Regions from separate parts of the Streptococcus sp. DD11 genome, predicted to be linked through region 2. Evidence: predicted binding sites of a transcription regulator. Region 2 holds the regulator's gene; the other holds the start of a gene.
What was found. The regulator Rex, encoded in region 2, represses fermentation and respiration genes when NADH is low (regulators of the CRP and FNR family bind a similar motif). The targets are predictions, from matches to a motif close to TTGTGAANTANTTCACAA.
Positions count from the first base shown of each region.

Region 1: the regulator Rex is predicted to act here: its motif matches at 2,575-2,592, upstream of STRDD11_RS00415 (2,3-butanediol dehydrogenase).

Region 1 is NZ_KQ969392.1:80,844-85,725, forward strand. Features, by position in the region: gene yqeH (ribosome biogenesis GTPase YqeH) at 1-149, opposite strand, end outside; gene STRDD11_RS00405 (YqeG family HAD IIIA-type phosphatase) at 156-683, opposite strand; gene STRDD11_RS00410 (TVP38/TMEM64 family protein) at 813-1,439, shown strand; gene STRDD11_RS00415 (2,3-butanediol dehydrogenase) at 1,495-2,541, opposite strand; gene STRDD11_RS00420 (hypothetical protein) at 2,643-2,999, opposite strand; gene STRDD11_RS00425 (hypothetical protein) at 3,079-3,513, opposite strand; gene STRDD11_RS00430 (hypothetical protein) at 3,513-3,929, opposite strand; gene STRDD11_RS13995 (hypothetical protein) at 3,922-4,308, opposite strand; gene STRDD11_RS00435 (Tle-like phospholipase domain-containing protein) at 4,290-4,882, opposite strand, start outside.
Region 2 is NZ_KQ969397.1:21,760-26,641, reverse strand. Features, by position in the region: gene STRDD11_RS11160 (class A sortase) at 1-720, shown strand, start outside; gene radC (RadC family protein) at 828-1,511, shown strand; gene STRDD11_RS11150 (gamma-glutamyl-gamma-aminobutyrate hydrolase family protein) at 1,508-2,200, opposite strand; gene STRDD11_RS11145 (redox-sensing transcriptional repressor Rex) at 2,225-2,872, opposite strand; gene STRDD11_RS11140 (DUF4649 family protein) at 2,976-3,197, opposite strand; gene STRDD11_RS11135 (DUF1831 domain-containing protein) at 3,294-3,641, opposite strand; gene STRDD11_RS11130 (cysteine desulfurase family protein) at 3,643-4,755, opposite strand; gene STRDD11_RS11125 (ribose-phosphate diphosphokinase) at 4,752-4,882, opposite strand, start outside.

The DNA.
Region 1 (4,882 bases), on a different contig from region 2:
TTATAATGGCGCAGCCTGAAGCAGCGCTGACAGTAGAGTTCGCCGCTGGCCAAGCCCTTTTCCAGTGCTGACTGCGGCGTGTAGCCCAGCTGGTCTTTCTTTTCTGTCTGAATAGGGGCACCGCAGCCAATACAGAGAAGTTCTTCCATCTAATCTTACATTCCTTTTTTATAGTCAATCGGTCCGTATGTTTCAGCAATCTTTTTCAGGACCCGGCGCTCACGCGCCCGATTAATCTGTGTTTTGATCGAATCATGCTCCACCAAAGGCTTGACCAAAATCGATCGAATACCCGCCCGATGGGCAGCCCGTATATCGGTCATGAGCTGATCGCCGACCATGACCACCTCCTGCTTTTCAAAGTGAAAGAGCTTCAGCGCCCGGTCAATGCCCCAAGTAAAAGGCTTCATAGACCAGTAAACATAGTCAATCCCAAACTTTTCGACAGCCCGCCGGACCCGCTTCTTGGTATTATTGGACACCACAATAACCCTGATGCCGGCATCCCGCAGATCATGAAGCCACTGCTTCATCTCAGGGGTTCCGTCAGGATTGTTCCAGGCAATAAGGGTATTGTCCAAATCCACCAACACCGCCTTAATCCCGTGCTTCTTCAAACTTTCTACTGTCAAGTCATAAACTGCCTCAATCGCAAAATCGGGCATATAATCTTCAATCGCCACATTCTTCTCCAAAAATTGTATTCTCACTATTATAGCATAAAATAGGCTTTTTGGCACATTCTGCCTCAAAGCTTACAAAATGCGCAAAACATGATATAGTAGAGGTAGCAATATTCTACGGAGGTTTTTATGGCAGGCAAAAATAGAGAAATGAATGCCGTCTCCCCTCTTCTGCAAAAAATCATCAACTGGTCCTCTATCATCGGAGCTGTGGGCACGATTGCCTTCTGCATCTGGGCTTATCAGGCAGGTATCCTGCAGTCAAAGGAAACCCTGTCGGCCTTTATCCAGCAGGCAGGCATCTGGGGACCGCCCCTCTTTATCTTTTTGCAGATCTTACAGACAGTCGTGCCCATTATCCCAGGGGCTTTGACCTCTGTTGCCGGCGTCTTTATCTATGGACATATCATCGGCACTCTTTACAACTACATCGGCATTGTCATCGGCTGCGCTGCCATCTTCTATCTGGCCCGTACCTATGGCCCTGCCTTTGTCCAGTCCGTCGTCAGCAGGCGCACCTATGATAAGTACATCGGCTGGCTGGATGAAGGCAACCGCTTTGAGCGCTTCTTTATTTTCATGATGATTTGGCCCATCAGTCCGGCTGACTTCCTCTGTATGCTGGCCGCCTTGACTAAGATGACTTTCAAAAAGTACATGCTGATTATCCTTCTTTGCAAGCCCATCACTCTCGTCATCTATACCTACGGACTGACCTATATCATTGATTTTTTCTGGAAAATGCTGGCAAAGTAAAGAGACAGGGTTCCACTTCCTGTCTCTTTTTCTGTGCCGTAGTGCTGCAGCATTTCTACTCAGGTGATACTAAGATTTTAATCTGTGCCTTATCCTGAGTCAGCTCAATAAAACCGTCTTGGACGATATTTTCCAGTTTGATTTTCTTAGTCACCAGCTTATCTGCTGCAAAATAGCCCTGCTCCATGAGTTCCAAAACTTTAGGGAAGATATGACGATAGGCAATGATGCCCTTGAGGGTCTTTTCCTGAATGGCAAATTCGTTGGGGTTGATATTGGCTTCGCGCTCCCAGATGGAGACGACCATACATTCTCCAGCCTTGTGGACTGCTGCCAAAGCTTGGCCCAGCACCGCTGGTACACCGGTCACTTCATAAGACACATCTGCTCCGCCGCCGGTCAGACGGTGAATGGCTGCCACTGTATCTTCGCCTTCTTCTGGTCGCACAATAATGGCCCCAAGCTCCTCTGCCTTGGCTTGACGTTCTGGAGATAATTCAACTCCATAAATCTTAGAGGCACCGGCTGCCCGCAGGGCTTCGACGATTAGGAGCCCGATTGGCCCCAAACCGAAAACAACTGCTGTGTCGCCCGTCTTAAGAGCTGACTGACGGACCGCGTAAACAGCCACAGCAGCAGGTTCTGTCAAGGCTGCCTGCTCATAGCTAAGGCTGTCTGGAACTTTGTGAACAATGTCTCCGTCCAAAACACAGTATTTGGCAAAACCACCGTCTGCCGCCAAACCGACAAAGTTTAGATTAGGGTCCAGATTATAATCACCGACAAGATTATGCTTAGCCAAAATGGGCTCAACTGTCACCCGATCGCCCACCTTGACCCGGGTCACATCACTGCCGACCTCAACAATTTCCCCAGCAAACTCATGTCCTAAAGTTACAGGCGCTTTCTGGCCGGAGTAGACATGCTCAGTTTCTGTCGGGATAAAAATCGGTCCGTCCAGATACTCATGCAAATCAGTCCCGCAGATACCGGTAAACTTGACCGCAATCTTGACCTGATGCGGCTGGACCTCAGGTACATCCACTTCTTCAATACGGACATCTTTAGCGCCATACCAACGCGCAGCATTCATTTTTGCCATAAACATACCTCGCTTTATAATTTGTTAGTTTTATTGTAAACCCTTTCAGAAATCTTGTCAAAAAATAGCATACAAAAAACCAGCATCAGCTGGTCATAGACTTATTCTGCAATTCTAGCAGTATAAAAAGGCAAAAGGAAGAGGAAGCTAATACAAAGAATCAAGAGAATCACACGAAGCCATCCGCCAAATAGAAGCGCAACCACTAAAGTTACTAAATAAACGGAAAAATTAGTAAAATTAGTTTCAATCAGCAAGGTTTGTCCTGCTTTAACTGTCACTGGCTTAGTTTTCATAGGAGCAGATCCCGCACGGACTTCTGCTTCATTAGCTGCAATTGAAAAAACAACCTCTTCTCCGTTTTTGATTGCGCCAACTTTCTGGCCATCGATAAAGACTGGAAACTTCCCAATAATCCCTACAAAACCTGTCTCGCGTTTGATTTTAATTTCCGACATAAAAGACTCCTTTGTTTTTTTATTATTTTAACATAGAAGGTAAAAGAATATATAAAATTTAACAGAATCTATGGTAAAACTAAACCAACTGTTCCCATTTGAGATTTTCTTTATTAACTGAATCCTGAGTGGCAGTTGAAAACTCGCCTTTAATTTCTGAATCGATTTGATTATTTACGGAATCAATCGTTTTCTTGGTTTTTTCACCGATTTCCTTTACTTCTTTATCAAACCCCTTAATAATACGAGTTATTGCTCGTTTTTTAGCAGGAACATATAAAGTACGGATAAGTGCTCTTTCCAAGTCTTTTTCGATTTTACTGTAAGCTTCATTAGATCGTAATTGATCCATCCCCCAATCGTAAGCTCCATGTATGCTATCTTCTACATCCCTTACTATTGGGATATTGTCTCTAGCCATACCGTTAAGTTCAGAGACTATATTACCTATGTTATCCAGTGTATCTGAGGCAAAATCATAAATTCCATTGCCAACATCTTCAAATAATCCCATCAATTTTCCTCCTGTTCCTCATCTGTCTGGTATGATTTTAACTCACTAGAAAGTTGCTCAATAACCCTCTCTTGTTTTCGATATTCTTTTTTATATCTATCTTCTAAGTCATTATATTCTCTTTCCAGCTCATGTCGCCGAGTCAAAAACTCTTCTTCATTCACCATCCTATATCGTTCAATTGTTCCTACCGCAGCTTCAAGCATGTCCTCAGTCGCATCAGGCATTTTTGAATAAGCTGATAACACAATAGAATGTTTTTCATCAAATTTTTGATTCAGACCCTTATTAAACTCATTCAATAACCCCCATTTGGTGTCCAGGTCATCCTTGGACTTTCTAAACTTATTATTAATATTATAGAGCTCTTCTTGGGCATCCACTAGCTTATCCCTAATCTTACTCCACTTATCCATGAGCAATTAATCCTTGTAGTTCTGTATCTTTTTGAACAATTTGTTCAACCCCTGCCTTAATTTTTGTCTCCAAGTCTACAAAAGAAGTTGCAATCGTATCTGCATTTGATTTAACTGATTGGCAATGACTATCCACCGCTTCTACTGTAGAGATATAATTCACGCCACTTTCGTTATAGGTTTGCTTGACTTCATCGGGAGAGAGGATGAAGCCAAAAGGTACATCATCAAGAGTATCGTACAATGCTTTGGCCTTCTCAACAGCACTTGTCACTTTTGCTTCTATAAAGGTGATAGCTGCTGTTGAGGCAGTAGATAAACCGCTAGCGACGACCAACGCTTGCTCAGAATCTAGTGCAATTAGTTCTGCCTTGGACAACCCATTTGGAGAACCCGTACCGATATCATTGACTTTGAATCGTTCTTTTTACTTTGAACGCCTTTTAATTTGACTTGAGTACTTCTTTCGACGTTCTCTATAGCAATAGTAGACTGTTCAATCTTCTGGATATCACCACTAACCGCCCGCAGATCGCCCATTAAGTGACCACCTGAATGTGGAATGACATATTCATCACCCAAATAAACTCCACCAAAACGATCAGACCATTTATTAAGAGGATCTTGCTCTGTTGTAATACGTGTCACACTTCCTGTAAACTGAGCTTTGTCACTTTCTATCTCAGCTATATTTTTTGCAGAAGCGAGTGCTAACAAAGGATTACCTATGAGTCCATTCCCAACAACTGCACCTGTAGGAACATAGAGAGGAGCTGAGTTATAGACAATGGTTTTCGGAGCATTGTATTTCAGAGCGACACGCTGAGCGACATTTCCACCCAGTGAGTGACCTGTCAAGATAACATCTTCTGGATTTAAGCCATTCTTTTTAAGAACATCCTCATAAAACTGATAAGCCGAGCTATAATGATGCCCCGTCCCAACCCCAATAC
Region 2 (4,882 bases):
CGCAGCAAAAGAAATATTTTTATCAATATCATTGCGACGCTATTGATTATTGTGGCCCTTGCCCTAATCTTTAATGCGCAAATCCGAAATATGATCATGGTCTGGCATACCAACCAATATCAGGTCAGCAAGGTTTCCAAAGAGTCGATTGATAAAAATAAAAATGCTGAGACCAGTTTTGATTTTAATAAGGTAGAATCGCTTTCCACAGAAGCAGTCATCAATGCCCAGTGGAAAGCGCAGCAGCTGCCGGTCATCGGCGGTATCTCCATTCCGGAGGTGTCCATGAACCTGCCGATTTTCAAGGGCTTGGACAATGCCGGTCTCTATTACGGTGCAGGCACGATGAAAGAAAGCCAGCAGATGGGCCAAGGCAATTATGCTCTTGCCAGCCATCATGTCTTTGGCATTACGGGTGCCAGCGATATGCTCTTTTCCCCGCTGGACCGTGCCAAAGCAGGCATGAAAATCTATATCACCGATAAGGAAAAGGTTTATACCTATGTTATCACCAGTGTAGAAACGGTGACACCGGATCGGATTGATGTGATTGATGACACCGAAGGCGTTGCCGAGATTACTCTAGTGACCTGTGAGGATGCAGCTGCCACCAATCGGACGATTGTCAAGGGAACGCTGGAAGGCTCTATTGAGTACGACAAGGCTCCTAAGGAAGTTCTGGAATCCTTCAGTAAGTCCTATAATCAGATGCAGATTTAATGCCAGAAATCAGAAATTAATAAAATTCACCCCAAGAGTTAGAGAGATTCTAGCATCTGGGGTGTTTTTTTGCAGCCTTTTTCGAATAGTAAGGTAAGGAGGTTTCTATGTATAGTATTTCATTTCAGGACGATCGGAGCATGATGCCGCGGGAGCGTTTGATGAGGGAGGGAGCAGAGAAGCTCAGCAATCAGGAGCTGCTGTCCATTTTTCTTAGAACAGGCAACAAAAAAGAAACTGTCTTCCAAGTTTCTCAAAAAATCTTATCTTCTATTTCCCATTTGAACGATCTGAAGTATCTGACTCTGCAGGAATTGCAGACCATTTCAGGGATTGGCCCCATAAAAGCTGTCGAGCTGCAAGCCGTCATTGAACTGGGCCGGCGTATCAATCGGGCTGAGGTGCTGCAGATGGAGCAAATCATGGGCAGTCAAAAGCTGGCTCAGAAGATGCAGCAGGAGCTGGGGGATATGAGGCAGGAATGCTTGGTAGCCATCTATCTCAACAGTCAGAATCAGATCCTTCATCAGCAGACGATCTTCATAGGAACGGTGACCAGAAGCATTGCAGAACCGCGGGAAATTCTCCATTATGCCCTCAAACATCTGGCGACTTCCATTATATTGGTCCACAATCATCCGTCGGGGTCTGTCGTTCCCAGCAAAAATGACGACGAGGTGACCCAGCATATGAAGGAAGCCTGCGAGATGATGGGGTTGGTTCTCTTGGATCATTTGATTGTGGCGAAGACCAATTATTACAGCTATCGTGAAGAGACGGATATCATCTAAAGCCTATTGACGACATAGTCAAAGAGAGCTAAATCGCCTTCATGGGAGCCAAAAAGAAATTCCGGATGCCACTGGACACCGAGAAAGGGGCTGCCGTCAGTGGAAGTAACCGCTTCAACGACCTTGTCGCGCGGGTCATAAGCGATTACCTCCAGATTAGCTGCCAAATCCTTGATGCTTTGGTGGTGGAATGAATTGATCTCAGAAGCCGGACCGTAAATTTCATGCAGCACAGAGCCGTTTTTGGTTACCATGCTTTGAGTAGTATACTCTGCAGAGCGGTCCTGCCAGTGGTCTTCAATATCCTGATGCAGGGTGCCGCCCAGAGCGACATTATAGAGCTGGGTACCGCGGCAGACTGTAAAGATAGGCTTCTTTTGCCGGCGGGCTTCCTGAATCAAAGCCAATTCAAAAACATCCCTTTTCAGCAGATAGTCATCGCTGTCAATCGTCTTTTCTTCCCCGTAAAATTGCGGGGAAACATTTTGGCCGCCGGTGATAATCAATTTGTCAATGACAGAAATATACTGCTGGGCTGATTCCTTATCGCCGATTGGCAGAATCATTGGAATTCCGCCAACTTCTTTGACCCCCTCGACAAATCCGGTGGCAGTATAGCTCATATGGACGAATTGATCATCGGGGAGTGTTCTTTCATTTCCGGTTATTCCAATAATTGGTTTACTCATAGAGTAATGGCTACCTCTCTTATCTTAATTTTCATTCTTTCTCATGAAGTAGAGCAAGGTCTGCAGCTCACTGGTCAGATCGACATATTGGGCAACAACATCCTTGGGCAGGGACAGGTGGACCGGTGAGAAGCAGAGAATTCCCTTGATACCCGCTTCGACCAGAACAGAAGCGACTTCCTGAGCCTTTATGCTGGGTACAGTCAGAATGGCTGTCTGCACATTTCCAGACTGTACCTTTTGTTTGATTTGGGAAATTCCGTAAATAGGGATTCCGTCTTTGGTGATGGTGCCGACATCGGGGTGGTCATCCGTATCAAAGGCCATGACAACCTTCATTTTATTGCGCTCATGAAAACGATAGTGCAGAAGAGCACGGCCCATATTGCCGACGCCGACAATCATGACATTGGTGATGGAGTTGTCATTGAGCAGATCGGCAAAAAAGTTCATCAGTTTTTTGACATCGTAGCCAAAGCCACGGCGGCCTAATTCACCAAAATAAGAAAAATCCCGCCTGACAGTAGCTGAGTCAATCCCAATAGCCTCTGCAATCTGCTTGGAATTGGCTTTCTCGATTTTTTCGGCATTGAAGCGCTTAAAAATACGGTAATAGAGCGAAAGTCTCTTGGCAGTTGCGCGGGGAATTGCAGTGTTTTTTTCAGATTTCACAAAATCACGACCTTTCTAACTCTATTTTATAGAAAGTTTGTGAAAAAATCAACTAGTTTTATATAGGAAAAATCTTCGGGCAGGTCTTACCGGCAGCTATAACTCAATCCCGATAGGTATCTAAGTCCAATTTTGTCATCTGCCGGTATAAATCGCCGATTTTGCCTTCAAAAGGGAGCGCCTGTCCTTTATAGCTGATTGAGATGACCGGCCGGTCATCAGGGACAGTGACGCAGCCCGAAAAGGCCAGTAAAAACTCGTCAAAGTCTTGATAGGTCAAGGTCCGTTGGACCTTGTAAGAGTCTAAGTAGATGAGCTCAATCATTGTGCTGTATTCTCCTTTCTGTCTGCTGTGCTTTCAAATTTCCGGACGCCTGCAGGCCGTTCTGATAAGAAAAAAGCAAAATTGCAGGAACTTTGCTTATTGGGGTGTTTTTTCAAAGATATGTCTTTCTACCAGACTGTCCATAAGGAAGTAGAATTTTTGCTGAAGAATGTCATTGTCAGCCGACTTGAAAATATTGACCAGGCGCAGTCCGGATTTATCGGTGATATTAATCTTGAAGCCTGTCAGGTCTTTGTTGATGATGATTTTCAGCAGAAAGCCATTGCCGCTGTTGGGAACGGCTTCCAGCAGGCGGGACAGTTCGTAATTGCCGACTTTGGTTTGGGCAAAAGTATTGTCGCGCAGGGTGAATTTTTTAACATTGGGGTGAAGTGAGTAGGTAAACTCACAGTTTGCTAAGCTAACAGATGTTTGAAAGGCCATCTTATCCTCCTAAAATTTCTTTTAAAGTTTTGCTGAAATAGTCTATTTCTTCGATGGTGTTTTGGTCTGAGGTACTGATACGGATGGATTCTCCCAGACGCTCAGAATCATCTCCATAGAGAGCCTGCAGGACATGGCTGGGCTGAACAGTCCCCGCTGTACAGGCGGAACCGGTAGAGACAGAAAATCCCTTTAGGTCTAGTTGGAGCAGGAGCAGATCGTTTTTCTGCTGGGGAAAGCCCAGATTGATGACATAGGGCAGGCTGGACGGACTTTCGTTTACATAGAAGTCCAGACCGGCTAAATCTGTCAGGAGTCTGTCCTTTAGGAGCTGAGCGTGGGCCAGATTTTCTTTCAGATGTTCAGCGCTTTCTGACAGTGCAGCCGCCATTCCCAGAATAGACAGTAAGTTCTCGGTGCCGGCCCGGTGTTTTTCTTCTTGGTCGCCGCCATGCAGAAAGCGGTCAAAGTCCATCCTGTCGGCATAGAGGAAGCCGACTCCCTTTGGACCGTGGAATTTATGAGCAGAAGCACTGAGAAAGTCGATTCCCAGCTCCTTTGGGTAAAGAGGGACTTTGCCAATGGCCTGCACAGCATCTACATGGAAGGCTGCCGGGTGGTCTTTTAAGAGCTGACCGATTTCCTTAATCGGAAGCAAATCGCCGGTCTCATTATTAACAGCCATGACTGATACAAGAATGGTATCCGGCCTGAGAGCCTGCTGGATGTCTATCGCCCGAATCTGTCCGTCAACTGGCTGAATAACCGTCGCTTCAAAGCCGAATTTTTCTACTAAATACTCAACTGTCTCTAAGACAGCGTGATGCTCAATAGCCGTTGTGATGATATGTTTTCCCCTGTCCTGATGGCGAAGAGCATAGCCTTTGATAGCAGTATTATTGCTTTCTGTGCCGCCCGAGGTAAAGAGGATATGCCTGCTCTCAGTATGAAGAATCTGAGCAATTTCTGCACGTGCCTGCCTGAGCAGCTTGCTGGCTTCCCGTCCGTGGCCGTGAATACTGGACGGATTCCCAAAGACAGTCAAAGCTTCTGTCATTGCTTTAATGGCTGCAGCTGACAAGGGAGTCGTAGCAGCGTTATCTAAATAAATCACGAATTTGTCCTTTGTTTCTTTTGATAGGCAAAAAGCGGGCTGACTGGCTTTCTCTCCTGAATACGGACAATGGCATCGCCAATCAATTCGCTGGCTGTAATGTAGTGGATGTTTTGGGGAATTTTTT